DNA from 4 places in the Mesorhizobium sp. B2-3-14 genome. Region 4 is predicted to be linked to each of the others. Evidence: predicted binding sites of a transcription regulator. Region 4 holds the regulator's gene; each other region holds the start of a gene.
The links. Region 4 encodes LexA, which represses DNA repair genes until DNA is damaged. Its sites were predicted from a motif close to TGTTCNNNNTGTGTTCNG; they were not measured.

Region 1 (6,052 bases), on a different contig from region 4:
GGTGCTTGTCGTTCCGATCGAGGTGATTTCCTTCGTGTCGCGCCCGGTCAGCCTCTCGGTTCGTCTGTTCGCAAACATGCTCGCCGGCCACATCACGCTGAAGGTTTTTTCGGGATTTGTGGTCAGCCTCAGTGCGCTGGGTGCGCTCGGCATTGCGGGATCGATCCTGCCGCTGGCCATGGCGGTGGCGTTGACGGCGCTCGAATTGCTGGTGGCGCTGTTGCAGGCCTATGTCTTTGCGGTGCTGACCTGCATGTATCTCAACGACGCCCTCCATCCCTCGCACTAATCAGGTTTCCGGCACGACGCCGGATGGAATAGCAACGGAATTTTCAGATCCAAAGGAGTTGAACAAATGGACGCAGAAGCAGCAAAGTACATCGGCGCCGGCATCGCTTGCCTGGGCATGGGTGGCGCGGGCATTGGCCTGGGCAACATCTTCGGCAGCTACCTCTCGGGCGCGCTGCGCAATCCGTCGGCCGCCGACGGCCAGTTCGGCCGCCTGATTTTCGGCTTCGCCGTGACCGAAGCTCTGGGCATCTTCTCGCTTCTCATTGCGCTGCTGGCCCTGTTCGGCTGAGTACTGAGAAGATTGGACAGGCCGGCCGCGCAAGCGGCGGGCCTGATATCTGGGGATAGTCCATGTTCGTGACATCTGCCTTCGCGCAAGAGTCCGCGCCATCAGCCGACACCAGCCACGCTGCGACCGGAGGAGACACGCATTCCGGCACCAGCGTGCCTGCCGAAGCGCACGGCACGTTTCCGCCATTCAATCCGGAGACGTTTCCGTCGCAGCTTCTGTGGCTGGCGATCACGTTCGGGCTGTTCTACCTGTTCCTGAAGCGGGTCGTGATGCCGCGCGTCGGCGGCATCATCGATGTCCGCAACGACCGCATCAGCCAGGATCTCGACCAGGCGGCCAAGTTGAAGGGCGAGGCCGACGCCGCCGTTGCCGCTTACGAACAGGAACTGGCGGAAGCCAAGAAGAACGCGAACTCGATCGGCCAGCAGGCCAGCGATGCGGCGAAGGCGGAAGCCGACACCGCGCGCAAGAAGATCGAGGCCGCGCTCGATGAGAAGCTTGGCGAGGCCGAGGCACGCATTTCTTCCATCAAGGCCAATGCCATGAAGGAAGTCGGCAGCATCGCCGAGGATACCGCTTCGGCGATCGTCGAGGCACTCGTTGGCGGCAAGGCCAGCAAGGCCGAGATCGCGGCCGCGGTCAAATCCGTGGCCCGGTGAGGAGCGCATCATGGACGCTACATCTCTCGCAACGCTCTGGGCCACGATTGCCCTGACCATCTTCCTGGCCATCGCCATCTACATCAAGGTGCCCGGCATGATCGCCAAGGCGCTCGACGCCCGCGCCGCCAGGATCAGCAGTGAGCTCGACGAGGCCCGCAAGCTGCGCGACGAAGCCCAACAACTGCTCGGCCAATACAAGAAGAAGCGCAAGGAAGCCGAGCAGGAGGCCGCCGACATTGTAGCGGCCGCCAAGCGCGAGGCCGAACTGCTGGCCGCCGACGCCCACAAGAAGACCGAGGACTACGTCGCCAGGCGCACCGCGCTTGCCGAGCAGAAGATCGGACAAGCCGAGCGTGACGCGGTTGCCGAAGTGCGCGCCAGCGCCGTCGACATAGCCGTCGAGGCGGCACGCGCATTGCTCGCCGCCAAAGTTGACGCCAAGGCCGGAGCCGACCTGTTCAGGTCCGCGCTGCAGGATGTGAAGGCCAAGCTGAACTGAACGTTCTTCAGTCGCTGCCATGAAGCCGCCCCGGGCAACCTGGCGGCTTCTTTTTTGGGAGAAAGCGGCGCGTCAAGCGGCCAATCTCCGCCCTCGTGGGGAAGATGGAATTGCCACTGCCGTCGCCTTACTCCAGCCCGGCCAAGCTCTCTTCCTCAACCACTTCAGTCCCGCCCAGCCGGAACGGCGCAAACGAGGTGCGATGCAGCCGAGCCACTGGCCCATGCGCCTCGATCGCCGTGCGGTGCCGGACCGTGGCGTAGCCCATATGGACTTCGAAGCCGTAGCGGTCGTGATGGTTGCCGCAGCCGCGCATCATGCGGTCGCGCATGACCTTGGCGACGATCGAGGCTGCGGCGATCGATTGGGAGCGCTGGTCGCCCTTGATCAGCGCGCGCCCCTCGCAGGGCAATCCCGGCGGCACGTCGCGCCCATCCGCGAGCGCGAGCTTAGCCTGCACCGGCAGCCCGACCAGTGCGCGGCGCATCGCTTCGAGGCTCGCCTTGAGGATGTTGGTGCCATCGATGCCCTCGGCGCTGATCGACGCCATCGATACGCCGAGAGCGGAGCCGATGATGTGCAGGAACAGCGCTTCGCGCTGCAGGTGGCTAAGCCGCTTGGAATCGTCGAGACCCTCGGGAATATTGGCGGGGTCGAGCACCACTGCCGCCGCGACCACGGGACCCGCGAGCGGGCCGCGACCGGCTTCGTCCATCCCCGCGACCGGCCACAAACCATCGGCCATCGCCTTCGTCTCGAAGGAGAAATCGGGTTTCTCGACGATTTCGAAGAGAGGCGGAGAATCAGAACGCGCGCGAGCCATGTTGCGGCGAGGTTCGCATCGGCTCCGATTCTCCGCAAGTCCCTCCGGGTCGGGTGGGGCGCCGGACCGGGAGGGCACCGTCTGCAGGCCGGGGCAGGCCGGACGGGATTTCTTTGCCACGGCGGCAATGAACAGCCGAGGCGATTTTCGGTTCAGAGCAGCATCAACTGCTCCTGGTCCTTGCCGGCAGCGACGAACTGGTCGGTCCGCAGTGTACGCCGCTCGGCATTGAGGCCGAGCCGCTTGGCGGTGATTTCGAAGCGCCGGCCGATCTGCCAGGCATAGGGCCCGGCGCCCTTCATGCGCTTGCCCCATTCCGAATCGTAGTCCTTGCCGTCGCGCATCGAACGGACCAGCGACATGACGTGGCGGTAGCGGTCGGGATAGTGGCGCAGCAGCCAATCCTTGAAGATCGGGCTGACCTCCAGCGGCAGGCGCAGCACCACATAGCCGGCTTCGCGCGCCCCGGCATGGTGCGCCGAGTCGAGGATGCGTTCCATCTCCTGGTCGGTCAGGCCCGGAATGATCGGCGCCACCATCACCGAAGCGGGGATACCGGCATCCGAAAGCTGCCTGATCGCCTCCAGCCGCTTGGTCGGCGTCGATGCCCGAGGTTCCATCGTCCTGGCCAGCATGCGGTCAAGCGTCGTCACCGACAGCGCCACCTTGGCCAAGCCCCGCTCCGCCATGCGCGACAGAATGTCGATGTCGCGCACGACCAGGGCTGACTTGGTGACGATGCCGACCGGGTGGCCGCGCGCCTCCAGCACTTCGAGGATTTCGCGCATGATCCGGTACTGCTTCTCGATCGGCTGGTAGGGATCGGTGTTGGTGCCGATGGCGATGGTGCGCGGCTGGTAGCCATCCTTTGACAATTCCTTGTCGAGCAGGCGTGCCGCGTCGGGCTTGGCGAACAGCTTGGATTCGAAGTCCAGGCCCGGCGACAGGCCCATGAACGAGTGTGTCGGCCGCGCGAAGCAATAGACGCAACCGTGCTCGCAGCCGCGATAGGGATTGATCGACCGGTCGAAGGAGATGTCGGGCGATTCGTTGCGGGTGATGATGGTGCGCGGCTTTTCCACCTGCACCTCGGTCTTAAAGGGAGGAAGTTCCTCCAGCGAACTCCAGCCGTCGTCGAAGACATGCCGGCTGACAGGTTCGAACCGGCCGGACGGATTGATGCCTGCCGACCGGCCGCGGTTGCGGTCCGGACGGACCCGCATGCCGCTCTGCTCGATCATCGCGTTGGCCATTTCGGCTCGCCCTGCTCCGAAGGCTGCAATGTCGGCGCGCATGATCGGTTCCATCTTCGCCCGCTCCCAGGGACTGTCCATGTTGTGTCGAATCGCTCTGCTCATGAAACTATTCCTATTTTGTCGATGAGAACAAATCAAGAACTTTCTATGGTGCGCTGCAAAAACTGGCGCCGACCAACGCTTTCCGCTATTCGGCTAACCATGCTCAGTGTTCTGATTGAAACGCACAATGACGAGGAGGGGCTCGCCCGTACGCTGGCGACGCTGATTGGCGGCGCGGTCGAGGGCGTGGTGCGCGAGGTTGTCGTCTGCGACACGGGCTCCAGCGACCAGACGCATCGCGTCGCCGAGCATGCCGGCTGCCACTATGTGGGGAGCGGGGGCATCGCCGCCGGCATCCGCCAGGCCAAGGGTGACTGGCTGCTGTTTCTCGAACCGGGTGCGAGGCTGGTGGAGGGCTGGATCGACGCCGTCGTCGCCCATACGGCCAGGCAGACAATAGCGGCCCGGTTCTCGCGGGCGCGGGGCAGCCGTCCACCGTTCCTGGCCCGGGTCTTTTCGGCAAACCGCGCGCTCGCCGACGGACTAGTGATCAGCAAGCGACAGGCGGCGTCGCTGTCCAAGAATGACGGCACCGCCGAGGCCTTAGCGCGCGGGCTGGCGACCAGGCGGCTCGACGCCGAAATCTGGCCAGCGCAGCCGAAGCACCGCTCTCGGGGGTGATTTTTGCAACGGCTCTGCGTGGCGTTGCTTACGACGCCGATTTGCCGCGCCGCAGATGTTCGTCCAGGCGCGGCATGATCTCGACGAAGTTACAGGGCATGTGCCGGTAATCGAGCTGTGGCTCGAGGATACCGTCCCAGGCGTCCTTGCAGGCGCCGGGCGAGCCCGGCAGCACGAAGACGAAAGTGGCGTTGACGACACCGCCGGTCGCCCGGCTCTGGATCGTCGAGGTGCCGATCTTGTCATAGGAAATGCGGTGGAACACTTCCGAAAAGCCGTCCATGCGCTTTTCGAAGATCGGCTCCAGCGCCTCGGGCGACACATCGCGTCCGGTAAAACCGGTACCGCCAGTGGTGATCACGACGTCGACGGCCTTGTCCCGCGACCACGCCAGAACGGCGTCGCGGATTTTTTCGCGGTCGTCGGTGACGATATCGCGGGCGGCCAGGATGTGGCCGGCCTTGGTAATGCGATCGGCCAGTGTCTGGCCAGATTTGTCGTCGGCCAGGCTGCGTGTGTCGGAAACAGTCAGCACCGCGATGCGCACCGGAATGAAGGCACGGCTCTCGTCAATTCTGGCCATCTCGCCCAGCCTCCGACGCCATGCTGCGCGTTGCCGCGACGAACCAGTCGGGCTGGCGGCTGCGGATCTCGGCCGCCGCGCGCTTGGCGACATTGCCGGTCTCGAACAGGCCGAAGCACGTCGCGCCCGACCCGGACATTCGTGAAAAGCCAGATCCGGCCTTATCAAGCCATGAAAGCGCCCTGCCTATGGCGGGCTGCATCGCAAGGGCTGGCCGCTCGAGATCGTTGCAGGTGATTTCCAGCCAGTTGCGCAGGCTGTGAAAATCGATGCTGCGCGGCAGCGGCGGCAGCGGCTCATTATCGCGACGGGAGAGTGCGGCGAAGATTTCCGTCGTCGAGACCGGCACGCCCGGGTTGACCAGCACGAGACCCAGTGCTGAAAAATCCGGCACCATCGACAGTTCCTCACCGATGCCGCGCGCGACCAGCGGCTTTGCCGCCAGGCACATCGGCACATCGGCGCCAAGCGAAAGACCGATCCGCGCCAGCTCGGCGCTGTCGAGCTCCAGCCCCCAGCTCTCGGTCAGCCCGCGCAGCACGGCCGCCGCGTCGCTCGACCCTCCGCCCACGCCGGATGCGACCGGAAGGTTCTTTTCGAGCCTGATGCTTACCGGCGGCGTGCTCCGAACGCCGGCGGCCTGCCGCAGGGCGTCGCGGCCCTTCAGCACAAGATTGCCGCCATCGAGCGGTACGTCCGCCGCATAGCGGCCGGACACGCTGAACTCATCGGCGTCGGCCGGCGCGATCTCGATCCTGTCGCCAAAGCGCGTGAACACAGCCAGGCTTTCGATGAGATGATAGCCGTCGGCGCGCCTGCCGGTGACGTGCAAAGCTAGGTTTATCTTGGCGGGTGCGGCCCATGTCCGGGCACGCTGACCGGATTCCACAGTCTCGATTGCGAGTGAAATGAGGGTCAGTCCT
Region 2 (6,052 bases), on a different contig from region 4:
CGCCGCGGCCCTGGCCACGGGTGCGCAGGCTATCCATCCCGGTTACGGCTTCCTGTCGGAAAACCCCGATTTCGTCGACCAGGTGGTGGCGGCCGGCCTCATTTTCATCGGCCCGTCGGCGACCTCGATCCGCGCCATGGGGCTGAAGGACGCCGCCAAGCGGCTGATGGAAAAAGCCGGCGTTCCGGTCGTTCCGGGCTATCATGGCGAGGCACAGGAAATCGTGCTGCTTGCGTCAAAGGCCCGCGAGATCGGCTATCCCGTGCTGATCAAGGCGCGCGCTGGCGGCGGCGGCAAGGGCATGCGCCGCGTCGAGCATCCCGATGACTTTTCCGAGGCACTCTCCAGCGCCCGGCGCGAAGCAAAGGCCGCTTTCGGCGACGACCACGTGCTGGTCGAGAAATATGTCGACAAGCCGCGGCATATCGAAGTGCAGGTGTTCGGCGACAATTTCGGCAATGCGGTGCATCTCTACGAGCGCGACTGTTCGGCGCAACGCCGCCACCAGAAGGTAATCGAGGAGGCCCCCGCTCCCGGCATGACGCCGGCTTTGCGCAAGGCAATGACCGAGGCGGCGGTGAAGGCCGCCAAGGCAATCAACTATTCCGGCGCCGGCACCATCGAATTCATCGTCGACGCCTCGCAAGGCCTCGAGGCCGATCGCTTCTGGTTCATGGAAATGAACACCCGGCTGCAGGTCGAGCATCCGGTCACCGAGATGGTCACCGGCACCGATCTGGTCGAATGGCAGCTACGGGTCGCCAGCGGCGAAAAACTGCCGAAGACACAGAGCGAGATCACGCTTTGCGGCCATGCTTTCGAGGCGCGCATCTATGCCGAGGATGCGGCCAAGGGGTTTCTGCCGGCGACAGGCACGCTGCACCATCTGAAGTTTCCCGACGCGGCGCCCGACGGGGCAACAATGCGCATCGAGACCGGCGTGCGGGCTGGCGATGCCATCTCGCCCTACTACGACCCGATGATCGCGAAGCTGGTCGTCCATGCCGGAGACAGACGGCAGGCGCTGGAAGCGCTCCGCACCGCGCTCGCGCAAACCGAGATTGCCGGCTCCACCGTCAACACCGCTTTTCTTGCCGCTCTTGCCGCCGATCCGGATTTTGCGGCTGAAGACATCGATACCGGCCTGATCGGCAGACACCAGGAGGCGCTGACGGCGGTCGCGCCGCCGACCGGCGAGATCATCGCGGCTGCCGCCCTGGCGGCCTCGGGTGCCGGAGCATTGCCGCCGTCGAACGACCCGTGGTCGTCACTCGCCGGCTATGCGCATTTCCAGGGCGTGGCGCGGCGCATGCGGCTGACGTTCGGCGACGAAGCCATTCAGGCAAGGATTTCAGTGCGATCGGACGGGCGCTTCCAGGTGGCGCTCGATGCGCCTTATGACAGCACCAATTTGCATGATATTCGCGCCGTTCCCCGCCTCGCCCGCTGGCCTGGCCACATCACGGTGTTCGAAGGCGCCGCCGGCTATACTTTCGCGGTGCCGGACCCCTTGGCCAGGAGCGATGGAGCGGCCGCCGCCACCGGCAGCCTGCGCGCGCCGATGCCGGGCCTGGTCAAGCTTGTGCGCGTGGCGAAAGGCGACGCTGTGATCAAAGGGCAACCTCTGCTGATCCTCGAGGCGATGAAGATGGAGCACACCATCGCCGCCCCGCATGACGGGGTGATCGCCGAGATCGCCGGGGAAGGCGCACAGGTCACCGACGGGACAGTGCTGGTGCGGTTCGCCGAGGACCAGAACGCGTCCACCGCGGCCGCCGGCGGATAGAAGGAGCGCACCGCGGACCGCAAACGGAAATGGCCAGGACGAACCGGCCATTCCCTTGGAGTACCCGACTGCCAGGGCGATTACTGCGCGATCGGCGCGTACTTGCCGTCATGCCACTGGTTGATGTCGTAGCTGGCATTCTTGAGGTCGCCCTTCTCGTCGAAGGTGACGTCGCCGACAACGGTGCTGATCGCCGTGCCATTCTTCAGCGCCTCGGCAACCTTGGCCGGATCGTCGCTGCCGGCACGCTTGATGCCTTCGGCGAATGCCTGGACCACGGCATAGGAGAACAGCGTGAAGCCTTCCGGCACGAAGCCGCCGGCCTTGATCTTCTCGACGGCTGCCTTGGCTTCCGGCTTTGCCTGCGGATCCGACGGGAACACGAACATCGTGCCCTCGCCGGCCGGGCCGGCAACCTGCCAGAATTCCGGCGAAGCGATCGAGTCCGGCATGATCAGCTGGAACTTGAAATTCTGTTCCGCCGACTGACGCAGGATCAGGCCAGCTTCAGGATGATAACCGCCGAAATAGACGACATCGGCCTTGAGATCCTTCAGCTTGGTGACAAGCGCCGAATAGTCCTTCTCGCCGGGGTTGATGGCGTCATAATAAACCTCCTTGAGGCCACCGGCATTCATGGTCGCCTTGACGGCATCAGCCACGCCCTGGCCGTAAGCGCTCTTGTCGTGCAGGATGACGACGTTCTTGCCGGCGTATTTCTTGGCGATCCACGGGCCGATGAAGGCGCCCTGTGCGTCGTCACGCGTATAGAGACGCATGATCGTCGACCAGCCGGCCTTGGCGGCCGCATCGGTCAGCACCGGGTTCGAGGAAGCCGGGCTCATCATCAGGGCACCGGCTTCGGCATAGACCGCCGAGGCCGGAATGCTGGAACCCGAGCAGGCATGCCCGTCGATGAACTTGACGCTGTTGGCGACGATGCGATTGGCGACCGACACCGCCTGCTTGGGATCGCACTGGTCGTCCTCGATGTCGAGCTTGATCTGGGAGCCGTTGACGCCGCCAGCCGCGTTGATGGCATCGGCGGCGGCCTGTGCGCCCTGCTTGAACTGATCGCCGATGGTGGCGAGCTGTCCGGTCATCGGGCCGACCACGGAGATGGTGATGTCATCGGCGAACGCGACCGGCGCGCTCATCATCAGGCCGAAAATGGCCGCGCTCAAAACACTCATTTTTTTCATGACAATAGAACTCCTCCACTCACGCGCGGCCGCCCGGCCGCGCTTCTTCCAGAGAGGCGGGACAATTTCATCCTTCATCGGACCTGTCTAGGCGCATTGGCGCCACTCGATTAGGCCTGCGCGGCCTCATCCACGCAAAAAGCCACGCCAGCCTTGTTCCGGCCGGTCGTGGCTTTTTTTGCCGGTCAGGCTGTTTCCCCTGCGCCCCCGCGCTGTGAACCCAACCCACCTTCCCTGTCTTCATGTTGGCCATGATCCTTCCGAAAACCGGAGTCTTCGGGATCATGGTCCGTCGCGCGGCTTGGACCTGTCGGCGTGCCGCATTCTCGTTGTCGATGGCCGTGGCCTGGCTGTCTGCGCAGCCTTTTCCCTGTTGGCCCGACCGTCTTTCTGCGGTCTTGGCCGGAGCGTCTCCGTCTGGCGGAACTCAGTGCATGGTCATCCATTCGCGGGCTTCGCGCAGCGCCTTGGCGATCTCGACCTTCGACATGGCCGCCGAGAGTTCCGAGCGCAACTCGGCGGCGCGGGCCGATCCCTTGATGGCGGCGATGTTGAACCATTTGTGGGCGGCAACGACGTCGGTTTCGCAATCGCGGCCGGTCGCATACATCATGCCCAATTCGAAAAGAATGTCGGCCTGGGCAGTTGCCCCCATGGCGCCGAAGCCTGCTTCAAGCATTTCAAAACGTGCCATTTTTAGTCCCCTGTCTGGCTCCCGAGAGCTGCCTCCGTTCGTCTTGTCCGGGCCGCTCTTTCGATGCTTTCGAGAATGCCGCGCAGGCTTGAATCCGTCGTTAAATGGCGTGCTTAATTTGAGGAAAACAAAGCTAAAACAAGAGGTAAACGCGAAAATTCGTTAAGGATACGAAGCCAGCAATTCAGCTGGTTTTCGCCAAATTTGCCGAAAATTTTCGAGCGCGCGGTCAACACTCTGCTAACCCTAGAAAGCAAACACGAGGCGCTGGTCGTTTTCATTTCCGGGCCGACAGGGCGAATTCAGGCGCTTTCGAAATGCCAAAACCTTCCGTCGCGGCACCGCTTTCGTTTTGACGGAAGCTGGATTAGCTTACGTTTGCGTAAGCGGCAGACCGGCGAGGCGGAGCATTCGGCCGGCTATCCAAAGGGAGGAAGACATGTCTCGAAAAGTGAGCCTGGCCCTGGCGGCCACTTTGATCCTGAGCGGCGCGGCGTGGGCCGATCCGATCGAGGGCAACTGGAAAACGCAAGCCGGCGACACCGCTGCCATTTCAGGCAGCAGCTCGTTCTCCATCACGCTCAAATCAGGCAAATATGCCGGCAAGACCATCGGCTCGCTCAAGGCGGCCGGCGACAACAAATACACCGGCAACATCACCGATCCGGCAAATGACAAGACCTATTCGGGCAAGGCAACCTTGTCGGGCGCCTCGCTCAAGATGAGCGGTTGCGTGCTCGGCGGACTGATCTGCAAGAGCCAGACCTGGCACAAACTCTAAGCGACCATTTCCGTGTGATCTCTAAACGGGGCCTGGCGGGCCCCGTTTTCGTTCTGTCGATGAGCAGGCAGCGCTCGGTCGGCATTCTGGTTGCCGCAACCCAGTCAACATCCCTTCAATCAATTTGAACGGCAGATGAACGCCGGCATCAGAGCCGGTTCAGAGGCGTCAGGGCATTCTCATGCGTGTTGAAGGAGACACGGACCCAATGCTTGCTCGCCGCTTCACCATCGTCTGCCTGCTGATGAGCCTGTTTGGAATGTTCTTCGCCATCCTTGTCGCCGAAGCGGGCCGTTCCCCGCGCTCCTGGGACGGCGCCACCAGAATGTGCCATCTCGCCTGCCCGACCGATTTTCGTCACTGAAGCAGAGAACCCGGACCTCGAAAAGAAGAGCACAGAGATCATGAACCGCATCGCCGCCAACCTCTCCAAGACCCTCCGGCTCCTGCCGCGGGCGGCGCTCATCCTGATACTTCTGGCCGCTCCGGTCCTGGCGGTGCCGATGATGCGCGCCGATAGCGGCTCGACGATCGAGGCGCCGGCGCTCAGAAAGTCAGGCGTCGGGTTCGTACTACTGGTCAGCCTGCAGCGGGGTTGAAGAAAAAAGGGCGCTTTGAGTGCCTTCGGCGGCGAGCCCCCTCCCAACCGCCCGTCCAAGTCTCTATATTGAGCCATGGAAAAGCGAATCTATCCCCAAGCCATCGAATCTGTCGTCATGCCCGAGCCCTTTGGCCGGCAAAGCTTCGATAACGCCGAAAAGGCCGTTGCCGCGCTGCAGGTGCTCTACGACCGCAATACCAAGTTTCTGCGCGATTCCTTCGCGGCCCTAGCCGCCGGCGGCGACAGCAGCAAGCGCTACCGGGCCTTCTACCCCGAGATCGGCGTCACCACGAGTTCGTTCACCCAGGTCGATTCGCGCCAGGCCTATGGCCACATGCCAACACCAGGTCATTTCGCCACCACGGTTACCCAGCCGGACCTGTTCGAGACCTACCTCATCGAGCAGCTTCGGCTGATCATGCGCAATCACGGCGTGTCGGTAGCCGTCTCGGAATCGACCACGCCGATCCCGCTGCATTTCGCTTTTCTGGAAGGCACCTATGTTGACGGCGCCGCTGCCGAACGCATCAAGCGGCCGATCCGCGACCTGTTCGACGTGCCGGATCTCGACGGCACCGACGATCAGATCGCCAATGGCACGTTCGAAGTGGCCTTCGGCGAGCCCCGGCCGCTGGCGCCGTTCACGGCGCAGCGCATCGACTATTCGCTGCACCGCATGACGCACTACACCGCAACCAGCCCGCAGCATTTCCAGAACTTCGTGCTGTTCACCAACTATCAATTCTATATCGACGAGTTCGTCGCCCGCGCCCGCGACCTGATGGAAAAGGGCGGTGACGGCTACACGGAATTTGTCGAACCTGGCAACGTTATCACCCGGGCCGGGCAGAGCGCGCCCAGCGAAGGCGTAGCGCCACAGCGCCTGCCGCAGATGCCTGCCTACCATCTGAAGAAGCCGAACCATGGCGGCATCACCATGGTCAATATCGGCGTGGGTCCTTCCAACGCCAAGACCATCACCGATCAT
Region 3 (6,052 bases), 230 kb from region 4:
GAAGGTGATCAGCAGCGAAGCGATGTGTGCGCCGTCGACGTCGGCGTCGGTCATGATGATGACGCGGTCGTAGCGCAAATCCTCGTCACGGTATTTTGACCGCGTGCCGCAGCCGAGCGCCTGGATCAGGTCCGATATCTGCTGGTTGGCGGCCAGCTTGTCATTGCCGGCGCTGGCGACGTTGAGGATTTTTCCGCGCAGCGGCAAGACGGCCTGGCTGGCACGATCGCGTGCCTGCTTGGCCGAGCCGCCGGCGGAATCGCCTTCGACGATGAAGAGTTCGGCACCCGCCGCCGCGTTCTGCGTGCAGTCGGCGAGCTTGCCCGGCAAGCGCAGCTTGCGCACTGCGCTCTTGCGCGACACTTCCTTTTCCTGGCGGCGGCGCACCCGTTCGTCGGCGCGCGCGATCACCCAGTCGAGCAGCTTCGAGGCTTCCTGCGGATTGTCGGCCAGCCAATGGTCGAATGGGTCGCGGATCGCGGTCTCGACGATGCGTATCGCTTCGATCGTCGCCAGCCTGTCCTTGGTCTGGCCGACGAATTCCGGCTCGCGGATGAACACCGACAGCATGCCGGCGGCCGAAATCATGACGTCTTCCGAGGTGACGATCGAGGCGCGCTTGTTGCCGACGAGGTCGGCATAGGCGCGCAGGCCGCGCGTCAGCACGTTTCGGAAGCCGGCTTCGTGGGTGCCGCCTTCACCGGTCGGGATGGTGTTGCAGTAGGAATTGATGAAGCCGTCGCCACCGAACCAGGTCACCGCCCATTCGAGCGAGCCATGGCCGCCTTGCTTGTCGCTCTTGCCGGCGAAGATTTCGCGCGTCACCTGGAATTCATCGCCGAGCGACGCCTTCAGATAATCCTTGAGGCCGCCTGGGAAATGGAATTCCGCCTTGGCCGGTGTCTGATCCTTTTCCTTGATGAGGGAGGGATCGCAGGTCCAGCGGATCTCGACGCCGCCAAACAGGTACGCCTTCGAACGCGTCATGCGGTAGAGACGCGCCGGCTCGAAGGCCGCGCCCTTGCCGAAAATCTGCTCGTCGGGATGGAAGCGGATTTTTGTGCCGCGCCGGTTGTGGACTTCGCCGAGCTGCTCCAGTCCGGTCACCGGGACGCCGCGCGAAAAGCGCTGGCGATAGAGCTGGCGCCCACGTGCCACCTCGACCTCGAGATGATCCGACAGGGCGTTGACGACGGAGACGCCAACGCCGTGCAGGCCGCCGGATGTTTCGTAGACCTTGGAGTCGAACTTGCCGCCCGAATGCAGCGTCGTCATGATGACTTCGAGCGCCGGCTTCTTGAATTTTGGGTGCATGTCGACCGGAATGCCGCGGCCATTGTCGGTAACCGTGAGATGGCCGTCGGCGGAGAGTTCGACATCGATGAAGGTGGCGTGGCCGGCAACCGCTTCGTCCATCGAATTGTCGATGACCTCGGCGAACAGATGGTGCATCGCCTTGTCGTCAGTGCCGCCAATATACATGCCTGGCCGGCGGCGCACCGGCTCAAGGCCCTCAAGCACCTCGATGTCGGCGGCGCTGTAGCCCTCGCTGCCATCCTTGGTTGCGGCTGGACGCCTGGCGGCCGCCTGTACCAGCGGATCCGCCGGGCGCGCCGGCGTGCGAACCGGCTGCGGCTGTTTTTCCAGATTGCCGAAAAGATCGTTGTTGTCGTCCATGCCTGCCATAGAGTCCAAGCTGCGAATCACCCCGTCGATACTGCCACGCTTTTCAGCGCCAAGCGACGGAGGTTCCTGTTACGTTCGGGGATTTAACTGCTCTTACCCTAAAACCATTCGATAACCAAGCGGGCGGAAATAGGTCAAATGCCGCCGCGCAATATTCCTGATTCTTTAACAATGCCGCCTAGCGTGAGCCCAACATAACAAGAAACGACGGGCATCAGGGGTTTTCGGCGTGAGGGGCAAGGCCATAACGATGATCGGCATCGCCGCCGTTTTCGGCGCGATCTCGATCTTTGCCGCGGATTTCTGGGTCAAGAGCCAAGCGAAGGCCGATGCCCAGGAGAAAACGGCCTCGATCGCCGCTCCGGCCGCGCCCAGGATCGAGTTCAAGACCATCGTGGTGGCGAACGCGCCGTTGCGCTACGGCATGGAGCTCGACCGCTCCAAGCTCAGCGAAATCCCGTGGCCGCAGGATTCCCTTCCGCAGGGCGCCTTTGCCACCATCGATGGATTGCTCGGCGAAGGCGGTCGGGTCGCGCTGTCGCCGATCGAGATCAACGAGCCGGTGCTGCTCGCCAAGCTGTCGGGACCGAACGGCCGCGCAACGCTGTCCAACATGCTGACGCCCGGAATGCGGGCGGTCACCATCCGCACCGACGAGATCGCCGGCGTCGGTGGCTTCGTGACGCCGGGCGACCGGGTCGATGTCGTGCTGACGCGCGATGCCGGCGAAATCCAGGAAGTCGCCAAGAACGCGCAAGGGGCTGCCGGTTCGACCATCACCTCGGAGATCGTCGTTGCCGACGCCAAGGTGCTCAGCGTCGGGCAGGGCGCCGACGAGCGCCAGACGACGCCGCAGGTGGCCAATTCCGTGACCCTCGAGGTGACGAGCGACGGCGCGCAGAAAGTGGCGCTTGCCCGCACCGTCGGAACGCTGTCGCTGTCGCTTCGCTCCGCCAGCGAAGGCGGCGATGGCAAGAACGGCGTCACCACCATCTCTTCCTTCGGCGGATCCGTCGCTTCCAAGACGCAGGCCGTGGCCGGCTCCTTGTTCAATGCCATAGCGAAGGAGCCGGAGAAGCCGAAATTCAAGACGATCATCGTGACGCGCGGCACGCAGGCCGAGGAATATCAGGTTCCAACGCGGGACCAGAAGTAAAGACCGGTGGGGACCGGGCGGGACGGGACAATGTTGATGCGTACCCTATATCGAATGACGGCTCGGTCGCGCTTGGTGCGCGCCCTGGCGATGGCGTTTACCCTGGCTGCGAGCGGCGTGCTTGCCTTGCCCGGAGCGGCGAAGGCGGACAACGACATCGTCTATGTCTCGTCGACCAAGAATGCGTCGATCAAGGTTGCCAAGGGCAAGCCCAAGACGATCATGACGAGCGCGGCCTTCTACCAGATCGTCATCGGTGATCCGGAGATCGCCAACGTCAACCCGCTGACCGACAAATCCTTCTATGTGCTGGGCAACAATCTCGGCACCACCGGCATTGCGCTGTTCGACCAGAACAAGCAGCTCGTCGGCACCGTGGACATCGAGGTGACGCTCGACACCGACCAATTGGCGAACACTATCCGTGCCAGTGTGCCGGACGCCAAGATCAAGGTCGGCTCGGCCAACGGCCGTGTCGTGCTGTCGGGTGAGGCGGATGACGCGGTTGCGGCGGACAAGGCAAGCAAGATCGCCAGCCGCTTTTCCGGCAATGAGGAAGTGATCAACTCGGTCAATATCTCTTCGTCGCAGCAGGTTCAGCTCAATGTCCGGTTCGTCGAGATCAACCGCCAGGCAGGGCAGGACCTGGGCGCGAAATACAGCGCCAATTTCGCCTACGGCTTCGGCGGTCGCGACATTTCACTGGATCCGGGCACGGTGCCAGCGGCGGGGACCGGCGAGATCATCGGCCGACTGCTGTCGAACGGCGTCTCGATCGACATTGCCATCAAGGCGCTGGAAGAGCGCGGCCTTGCCCGTCGGCTGGCTGAGCCGAACCTGATCGCGCGTTCAGGGGAGACAGCGAGCTTCCTGGCCGGCGGCGAATTTCCGATCCCGGTTTCGGAGGATAACGGCAAGATTTCGGTCAGCTACAAGAAATATGGCGTTAGCCTGGATTTCAAGCCGACCGTACTCAAGGACGGGTTGGTCAGCCTCGACATCGCGCCGGAAGTCTCCTCGATCGATGCGTCGGCGTCCTACAATATCGGCAACATTTCCGTACCCGGCTTCATCGTGCGCCGCGCCAAGACCTCGGTCGACCTGAAGAACGGCCAGAGCTTCATGATCGCCGGGCTTTTGCAGTCCCAGAACGACATTACCACGTCTCGCATTCCCGGCCTTGGCAAGATGCCGGTGCTTGGAGCGCTGTTTTCGTCGAAATCCTATCAGCGGCGCGAGACCGACCTGGTCATCATCGTCACGCCCTATCTGGTCAAGCCGGTCGATCCGTCGAAGAAAATGGCTGAGCCGACCGATGGCACGCAGGCAGCCAGCAATGTCGACTATTTCCTCAACAACACCGAGGAGGTGAAGGCGCCGGATACGGGCCGCGCGCTGGCGCTGGCCGACGGCAGTGCCGCACGGGCCGCTCCTGCCACCAAAGTCGGTCATTTCCTCGACCTGCCGAAGGACTGAGCCATGCGTCTGATCCTGAGATCGTGCATCGCCCTGCTTCTTGCCGGCCTGGCAGGCGGCTGCACCAGCGACGACTACGTGCGCAGCGAGGGGGTGACGTCCGGCGCCGGCGAGGCGCAGGCCGCCAACACCGTCATGCAGATGGTCGACCCATGGAAGTACGGCGTCCAGAACACGAGACTTCTCGTGCCTGCCAAGCGCGGCAGTGCCGGACCCGTCACGCCCGATCAGGCGGCCGGTGCCAAGGCAGCGCAAACGACCACCGACAACTGATCCAGACGGCGATCGACCTCACAGGCGGCGAGAATGGCAAACAGCACCAAGAAAATCCTGCTCGTATCGACAGACCGGACCTTCGCGCAGGACACGAAGACGGCCTTCGCCGCCTCCGAGATCATCCAGCTCATGACGGTGGAGAAGAACGTCACCGAGCTGCGCGGCGAGGTCCAGGAGGCCGAGTTCGGCGTTGTCATCGTCGACATGGATGCAGCGAAACTCGAGGAGATCGAGTCCCTGCAGCGCGTCATGCGCCGGCTCGAGGGCAAGGCACCGGTGGTCGTGGTCACCCAGGAGTTCAACGCCGCGGCCGTGCGCATCCTGGTGCAGCTCAAGGTCGCCGATTTCCTGGTCAAGCCGATCACCACCGCAGACCTCGTGCGTTCGGTCGTGCGGGCTCTGCAGGGACCCGGGCGCGAGGAAAACACCGAGTCGCAGATCTATACCTTCATGCCCGCCGCCGGCGGCGTCGGCACCACGACACTGGCACTGCAGACCGCGTTCCAGCTGCATCATTCGGTGACGCGCGGCGCCTCGACCTGCGTGGTCGACCTCAATTTCCAGCAAGGTGCCTGCGCCGAATATCTCGATCTCGAGCCGCGTTTCGACATCACCGAAATCGAGAACCAGCCTGAGCGCCTCGACCGGCAACTGCTCGATGTGATGCTGTCCAAGCACGCCAGCGGACTGTGTGTGCTGGCGGCGCCGACACATCCGTCCGAAATGCGCTCATTCAAGACCGATGTCGTGGTGCGCATGCTGGACCTCGTTTCGGCCTATTTCGACAATGTCGTCATCGACATGCCGCGCACCTGGTTTCCGTGGACGGAAACTGTGCTGCTCGGTTCCAACAAACTTTACATCGTGGCCGAAATGACGGTGCCGTGCCTGCGCCATACGCAGCGGCTGATCCAGGCCGTCTACGAGACCGCCGGCAAGGAAGTGAAGCCGAACGTGATCGTCAACCGTTTCGAGCAGAAGATGTTCGACAACGGCATCAAGCAGGCGGACGTCCAGGAAATCCTTGGCGAGCATTTTGTCGGCGGCATCGCCAACAACTACCGGCTGGTGCGCGAGGCGGTCGACCGCGGCGTGCCGCTGCACGAGATCGATCCCAATGCCAATGTCGTCAACGACCTGAAGAAGATCATCCTTCCGGAAGAGGCGGTGGCAACCGCGGGCAAGTCGAAGTCGCTGTTCGGCTTCGGCAGGGGCCTCTTAAAAAGGAAAGCTGGATGACCAGCCGTTTTTCCACCCTGCAGAACCGTGACGCGCGTACGCGCCCGGCTGAATCGACGCCGGTCGCGCATCATGCTGTCGTCATCCCGACCAGCCGAAAGGCTTTGCCGGCGAAGGCGGAGGCGGCGCCGGCAAAGAATGCCAACAAGGTGCTCGATGCCCGCGTGCGCATCCACCGGATGCTGCTCGAGGAGATCAATCTCGTCGCGCTGGAGCGTT
Region 4 (6,052 bases):
CAGCGGGTATCGCCGCTCAGCCTGTTCGCCAATCTGGCCGTGATGCCTATCGTGTCGGTCGTGATGTTCCTGGCCGTCGCCAGCGCGCTGTTGATGCCATTCGGACTGGATTGGCCGGCTCTCTACCTCATGGGCAAGGGCCTGACAGCAATGATCGCCGTGTCGGCGTGGATATCGGAGCGCTCTCCGGTCGATGGAGTCGGGCTGATTTCGCAGCAATCCGTGCTGCTGGTCACCGTCGCGCTGGTTATCGCGACGATGGCGACGACATGGCTGCGGCTCGCGGCGCTGCCATTCGCGCTCGCCGGCCTGTTGACTGTGTCGCACACACGCGCGCCCGATGTGCTGATCTCGGAAGATGCGCGGCTGGTCGCGCTGCCGATCGGCAATGGCGAACTGGCCGTCAACCGGGAACGTCCGAACGAATTCGCAACCGACAACTGGAAGCGCGCCCTGATCTCCGAAACAATCGTCAAACCGGAAATGTTCGACACGACAGACAGGCAATTCGATGTTGCCAGTCCCACCGACCTGCCGCCGGGATCGCCCTTCTACTGCCGCGAAGGCCTGTGCCTTGCCAGGCACCCTTCCGGCGCGATCATTGCCTATGTCGAGGACCGCAAGACCACCTGGAAAGCCTGCGCTTTCGCCGACCTGATCATCGTCAATGACGCAACCGCCTATGACGCCTGCCACAATCCACTGGTTCTCGTCGTCACCAAACGGCAGCTCGCCCGCAAGGGAAGCGCTGCCGTCTTCTTCAATCCCCAGTCGGCCACGACCCGGGCCGCGATCGCATTTGCCGTCGACGGACCATACCGGCCCTGGCACGAACAGCGAAAATTCTCACGCGAGGCAAGGGGGCTGCCGCCGTACAAAAAACCCGACAAGCCCGATGACAAGCCGGTTCAGTAGCGCCTGATCAACCCGACCAGCTTGCCTTGTACCTTGACCCTGTCCGGCCCGAAAATGCGCGTTTCGTAGGCTGGATTGGCGGCCTCGAGCGCGATCGAAGCGCCTTTGCGGCGGAACCGCTTCAGTGTCGCTTCCTCTTCGTCGACCAGTGCCACGATAATTTCGCCCGGGCTTGCCGTGTCGGCATTGCGGATAATGACCGTGTCTCCATCGAAGATACCAGCCTCGATCATCGAGTCGCCCTTGACCTCCAACGCATAGTGCTCGCCGCCCATGATCATGTCCGGCGGCACCGAGATCGAATGCGTCTGATGCTGGATGGCATCGATCGGCACACCGGCGGCGATACGGCCCATGACCGGGATGGACACGGCTGAAACCGCGTCGTCGTCGTTGCCGGCCGCGGGCAGGCGCGAAGGCGCAGCGGCCGGCCTGATCTGGCGTCCGAGACTGCCTTGGCCAAGGCTGCCTTGGATGACGCTTGGCGAGAACTTCTTTGCCGCATTGAGGCCCGGCGCGATCGAGTCCGGCAGCCGCAGCACTTCCAGCGCGCGCGCCCGATTGGGTAGCCGGCGAATGAAGCCGCGCTCCTCCAGGGCCGTGATCAGGCGATGGATCCCCGACTTGGAGGCAAGATCGAGTGCTTCCTTCATCTCGTCGAAGGAAGGCGGTATCCCGCTTTCCTTGAGCCGTTCGTGGATGAACATCAGCAGTTCATGTTGCTTGCGTGTCAGCATGGCGGCCCCCAAGACATTGAACGAAAGGTTGAACCAGAATCGAAAAAACAAACCCAGAACAAACACTATCTGTTCCAGTTGTGTTCTGCAACCGTTTAAAGTTTAATGAATTTGTTAAGGGGTCTGAAGTTTTTTGCCCGCGACGGCGGGCGGCAACCAGTCCTTTCCGCCGTCGGCAGGCGCATTGAAATCGTTTTGGTTAATGGCCTGTGGCCCATCCGCCGACGAGGCTTTGGCATCAGTTAGTTGGAAGGCTTCTCCTCGGAGGGACGTATAATTCGCGGAGCCATTATTCGCGGAACGAAACGAAACCAAAATGCCAACGATTGGTAGCTTCGGGCGGCCATGGATCGGGGCGTTCGGCGCACTCCGGCCAGCGCGTTCGAATAGGCGTCGCGGAAGCGCTGAAGTTATCCCGAACCCGCCTTCAAGCTGCCGGCGCGAGCGGCGTATCTGGTAGCGCCGCTGTCTTCGCTGTGGACATAGACGTGCAGTGTGTAGCCGATATGCGCCGTCATCAGCGCCTTGGCCCGCTCGACGTCACGGTCGAGCGCCGCTTCCATGATCGCGGTATGGTGTTCGATCGCAATCGCTTCGCGTAGCGCTTCGATTGCCTCTTCATAGCCATCCTTGAGGCCGGCCGCGGCCCGCAGTGTCGGCGCCAGACCAAGGAAGCGATGATGCCGGCGCAGCTGATCCGAGATCGTCGAGCGGAACCGCAACAGCCAGTCGCATGTGGCGGCGCTCAGCAGCGCCGCATGGAAAGCCTCGTGGTTCTCGTCCCATCTGTCGACGGCCGCGTCCGAGGGATCGTCGACCGCCGTCTTGCAACGCGAGAGCCGGTAGTGGGCGGTGACCACGGCATCCTCCCACTCCCTGCCGCCTTTTTCCATCGATTCGAGGAACAGGGGTATCTCGACCACCATCCTGGCGCGTGCCAGATCCTCCAGCTCGGCCCGCGACACCGGAGCCACGGCAAAACCACGATTGCTGATCGCGGTGACCAGGCGTTCGGCCTCGAGCCGCGACAGGGCTTCGCGCAACGGTGTCCAGCCGACGCCATAGGTGCCGCGCAGCGCACTCAGTTTGAGCGGGGCGCCGGGCATGAGGCGCGTGGTCAGGATGTCGCGCCGCAACAGCTGATAGGCGGCTTCCGTTTTTGTGGAACTCGTTTCATTCAGCATGGTGATCAATCCGTCGTCTGGCGAAAAGTATATATGATAGTGCGTCACAGCAACAATTATATATAATGTTTGACACAGACCAGCGGACTCACCATGATCGCCGTAGTAGCCGCGTTTCCAAGCGGCCCTGATCAAATCTGGGAGGAAATGATGTTGAAGTCGAAATCCGCTTGGTTGTCGGGCTTGGCCCTGGCAGGCGCATTGATGGTCAGTGCCGGCAGTGCCGCGGCCGATCAGATCCGTATCGGCATTGCCAATTTCGGCGAGCATCCGCAATTGAACGCCGCCATAGCCGGCTTCAAGAAGGCGCTGACGGATAACGGCTTCGTCGAGGGCAAGGACGTCGTCTACACGGAGAGCCACACCAATTTCGATGCGTCGCTGGTGCCGCAGATGATCGCCAAGCTGCAGGCCGAGCAGCCCAAGCTGATCTACACCATCACCACGCCGGTCTCACAGATCGCCAAGAAAGCGCTCGCCGGTTCCGGCATTCCGATCGTTTTTGCCGCGGTCACCGATCCGGTGGCGGCCAAGCTGGTGCCGTCATGGGACGCCGGAGACGAAGGCATGACCGGCGCCAGCGATCTGCAGGACGTCGCCGCGGTGATGGCCTTCACCAAGAAGCTGCTGCCGAACGCCAAGCGCTTCGGCGTGCCTTATAATCCCGGTGAGGCCAATGACGTTGCCTTGGTCGAAAAGATCAAGGCGGCGGCACCGGCCGCCGGTTTCGAGGTGGTGGAGGTCGGCATCGACAACGTCAATGACATCCAGCAACGCATCGCTTCGCTCGCCGGCAAGGCCGACGTGATCTACGGCCCGGCCTCGAACCTGATCCAGCCGGCGATCGCCGCTGTCTCCGCGGCCGCCCGCCAGGCCGGTATCCCGGTCGTCAACTCCGATGACAGTGCGGTCCGTAACGGCACCGTGCCGGCGAGCTTCGCGGTCAATTACACGCAGGTCGGCGTCAACGCCGGCAACATCGCCGCCGAGATCCTCAAGGGCAAGGATCCCAAGACGATCGCGCCGTCGCGCCCGGCCTACAAGGACCACATGGCAACGATCTCGCGCAAGGCGATGGCCGCGTTCGGCATCGAGATACCGGCTTCAATGGCCGATTGCGGCTGCATCGTCGACTAACATCGGAACTGCCGGGGTGACGGCGTCGGCGCCGCTATCCCGAGGTCAGGGAGGAACGATGCTGGAGATTCGATCCGCGCGCAAAGTGTTCTACAAGGGCCAGGCCGACGAGAAGGTCGCGCTGGACGGTCTCAGCCTGTCCTTGGCCACCGGAGAGTTCGGCATCGTCATCGGCTCCAACGGGGCCGGCAAGAGCAGCATGCTCAACGCCATTTCCGGCGCCCTGATCCTCGATTCCGGCCAGATCCTGATCAACGGCGCCGACGTGACTGCAATGCCGGTGCACAAGCGCGCCGCGAAACTGGCGCGCGTGTTCCAGGACCCGATGCGCGGCACCGCCGCCAGCATGACGGTTGCGGAAAACATGCTGCTGGCCGATTTGCGTAGCCAAAAGCGCACCTTGCGCCCGGGGCTGAACACCACCCGGCTTGCGTCCTACAGGGAACGACTGTCGATACTGGGTCTCGGTTTGGAAAATCGTCTCGACACGCGCGTCGACCTGCTCTCGGGCGGGCAGCGGCAATCCTTGTCGCTGATCATGGCGGTCGGCGGATCGCCGGACTTGCTGCTGCTCGACGAGCATACCGCGGCCCTCGACCCGCGCACGGCCGAAATCGTCATGCAAGCGACCGTGCGCGCCGTCAACGCGCTGAAACTGACGACTTTGATGGTGACCCACAACATGCAACACGCCGTCGATTATGGCAGCCGGGTGATCATGCTCGATGCGGGCCGGGTGCTCCTGGAAGTCGCCGGGCAGGAGAAGGCGAGGGTCACGGTTATTGATCTGATCGGCCATTTCTCGGTCAAGACCGATCGCATGTTGCTGGCGAGCTGATCATCATGGATTTTGTTGGGGACGTTCTCACCAGCTTCGTCGCGATCATGCCGGTCACCCTGGCGCAAAGCCTGATCCTGGCCTTTGTCGTGCTCGGGATCATGATCCCGTTTCGCATGCTGAATTTTCCCGATCTCACCAGCGAAGGCGCTTTTCCGCTGGGCGGCTGCGTCTGCGGCGTTCTCCTTGCCGCCGGCGCATCGCCGCTGATGGGCGTTGCTGCCGCCCTTGTCGCTGGCTTCGCGGCGGGCTGCTGCACCGCCTTCATCCATCTGCGCTTCCGCATCCACACGCTGCTTGCGGGCATCCTGATGATGACGATGCTCTACAGCATCAACCTTCGCATTATGGGCAAGTCCAACCTGTCCGTCTTCGGTTCGCCCTCGGTGTTCGACTGGGTGCCGTTCGCGCGGCCGGGTTTCCCCGCCAGCAAGATTGTCGTCGCGGGTCTCCTCGCGCTTGCCGCCTTCATGCTGCTCTACATGTTCTTCAGGACCGAGAAGGGGACTGCCGTGCGCGCCGTGGGCGCCAATCCTGACATGGCCGAGGCGCAAGGCATCAATGTCTGGGCCGCGACCATAGGCGGTGTCGGGCTGGCCAGCGCTTTTTCGGCGTCAAGCGGTGCGCTGATGGTGCAGTCGCAAGGCTTCGCCGACGTCAATATGGGCCTGGGAATTCTCATCAACGGCCTTGCCGCGCTGATGATCGGCGAAGCCGTCGTCGGCAAGCAGACGGTGTGGCGGCAATTGCTGGCGCCCTTCGCCGGCGCGATCATCTACTACCAGCTGGTGTCGTTCTGCCTTGCGGCCGGCATGCCGCCGCCTGACCTGAAGCTTGCCACGGGCCTGTTCGTACTGGCCATGCTTGCCTTGCCCAGCCTCAAGCGCAGCCGGGGTTCCGCACCGGTTCGCGAAGCGATTCGTGAGTAACCGGCGTGAATGACCAAGGCGTGAATAACCAGGGAATGTCACAAATGATGCCTGCAACGCTCGATCTCGCAGCCGTCGAAGCCATGGATGCGGCGGACCCGCTGCGTGCCATCCGCGACCGGTTCATCTTGCCGGAAGGCGTGATCTATCTCGACGGCAATTCACTCGGCGCCGCGGCACCCGCCGTCTTCGACGAGCTGCGGAAAGCCGCGACCCAGGAGTGGGCACAGGATCTGATCCGTGCCTGGAACACCGCCGGCTGGTTCGACATGCCGGTCGCGCTCGGCGACCAACTGGGGCGGCTGATCGGCG

Region 1: the regulator LexA is predicted to act here: its motif matches at 3,949-3,966, upstream of FJ950_RS14925 (PA0069 family radical SAM protein).
Region 2: the regulator LexA is predicted to act here: its motif matches at 3,806-3,823, upstream of FJ950_RS21885 (sel1 repeat family protein).
Region 3: the regulator LexA is predicted to act here: its motif matches at 1,748-1,765, upstream of parE (DNA topoisomerase IV subunit B).

Annotation. Positions count from the first base shown of each region.
Region 1 covers NZ_VFVP01000005.1:85,179-91,230, reverse strand. Annotated here, with positions in the region: gene FJ950_RS14950 (F0F1 ATP synthase subunit A) at 1-289, shown strand, start outside; gene FJ950_RS14945 (F0F1 ATP synthase subunit C) at 356-580, shown strand; gene FJ950_RS14940 (F0F1 ATP synthase subunit B) at 643-1,242, shown strand; gene FJ950_RS14935 (F0F1 ATP synthase subunit B) at 1,253-1,744, shown strand; gene FJ950_RS14930 (ribonuclease HII) at 1,872-2,567, opposite strand; gene FJ950_RS14925 (PA0069 family radical SAM protein) at 2,720-3,874, opposite strand; gene FJ950_RS14920 (glycosyltransferase) at 4,025-4,546, shown strand; gene moaB (molybdenum cofactor biosynthesis protein B) at 4,575-5,129, opposite strand; gene FJ950_RS14910 (4-(cytidine 5'-diphospho)-2-C-methyl-D-erythritol kinase) at 5,116-6,018, opposite strand; gene FJ950_RS14905 (membrane protein) at 6,045-6,052, opposite strand, start outside.
Region 2 covers NZ_VFVP01000009.1:74,634-80,685, forward strand. Annotated here, with positions in the region: gene FJ950_RS21875 (acetyl/propionyl/methylcrotonyl-CoA carboxylase subunit alpha) at 1-1,786, shown strand, start outside; gene FJ950_RS21880 (branched-chain amino acid ABC transporter substrate-binding protein) at 1,867-2,988, opposite strand; gene FJ950_RS21885 (sel1 repeat family protein) at 3,416-3,682, opposite strand; gene FJ950_RS21890 (DUF2147 domain-containing protein) at 4,122-4,463, shown strand; gene FJ950_RS29575 (hypothetical protein) at 4,672-4,827, shown strand; gene FJ950_RS21895 (hypothetical protein) at 4,868-5,062, shown strand; gene FJ950_RS21900 (AMP nucleosidase) at 5,180-6,052, shown strand, end outside.
Region 3 covers NZ_VFVP01000002.1:550,915-556,966, forward strand. Annotated here, with positions in the region: gene parE (DNA topoisomerase IV subunit B) at 1-1,677, opposite strand, end outside; gene cpaB (Flp pilus assembly protein CpaB) at 1,916-2,842, shown strand; gene FJ950_RS07360 (type II and III secretion system protein family protein) at 2,933-4,318, shown strand; gene FJ950_RS07365 (hypothetical protein) at 4,322-4,591, shown strand; gene FJ950_RS07370 (response regulator) at 4,625-5,833, shown strand; gene FJ950_RS07375 (CpaF family protein) at 5,830-6,052, shown strand, end outside.
Region 4 covers NZ_VFVP01000002.1:776,078-782,129, forward strand. Annotated here, with positions in the region: partial or broken gene FJ950_RS08415 (ComEC/Rec2 family competence protein) at 1-915, shown strand, start outside; gene lexA (transcriptional repressor LexA) at 909-1,652, opposite strand; gene FJ950_RS08425 (GntR family transcriptional regulator) at 2,063-2,836, opposite strand; gene FJ950_RS08430 (ABC transporter substrate-binding protein) at 2,987-3,973, shown strand; gene FJ950_RS08435 (ABC transporter ATP-binding protein) at 4,032-4,811, shown strand; gene FJ950_RS08440 (ABC transporter permease) at 4,817-5,740, shown strand; gene kynU (kynureninase) at 5,788-6,052, shown strand, end outside.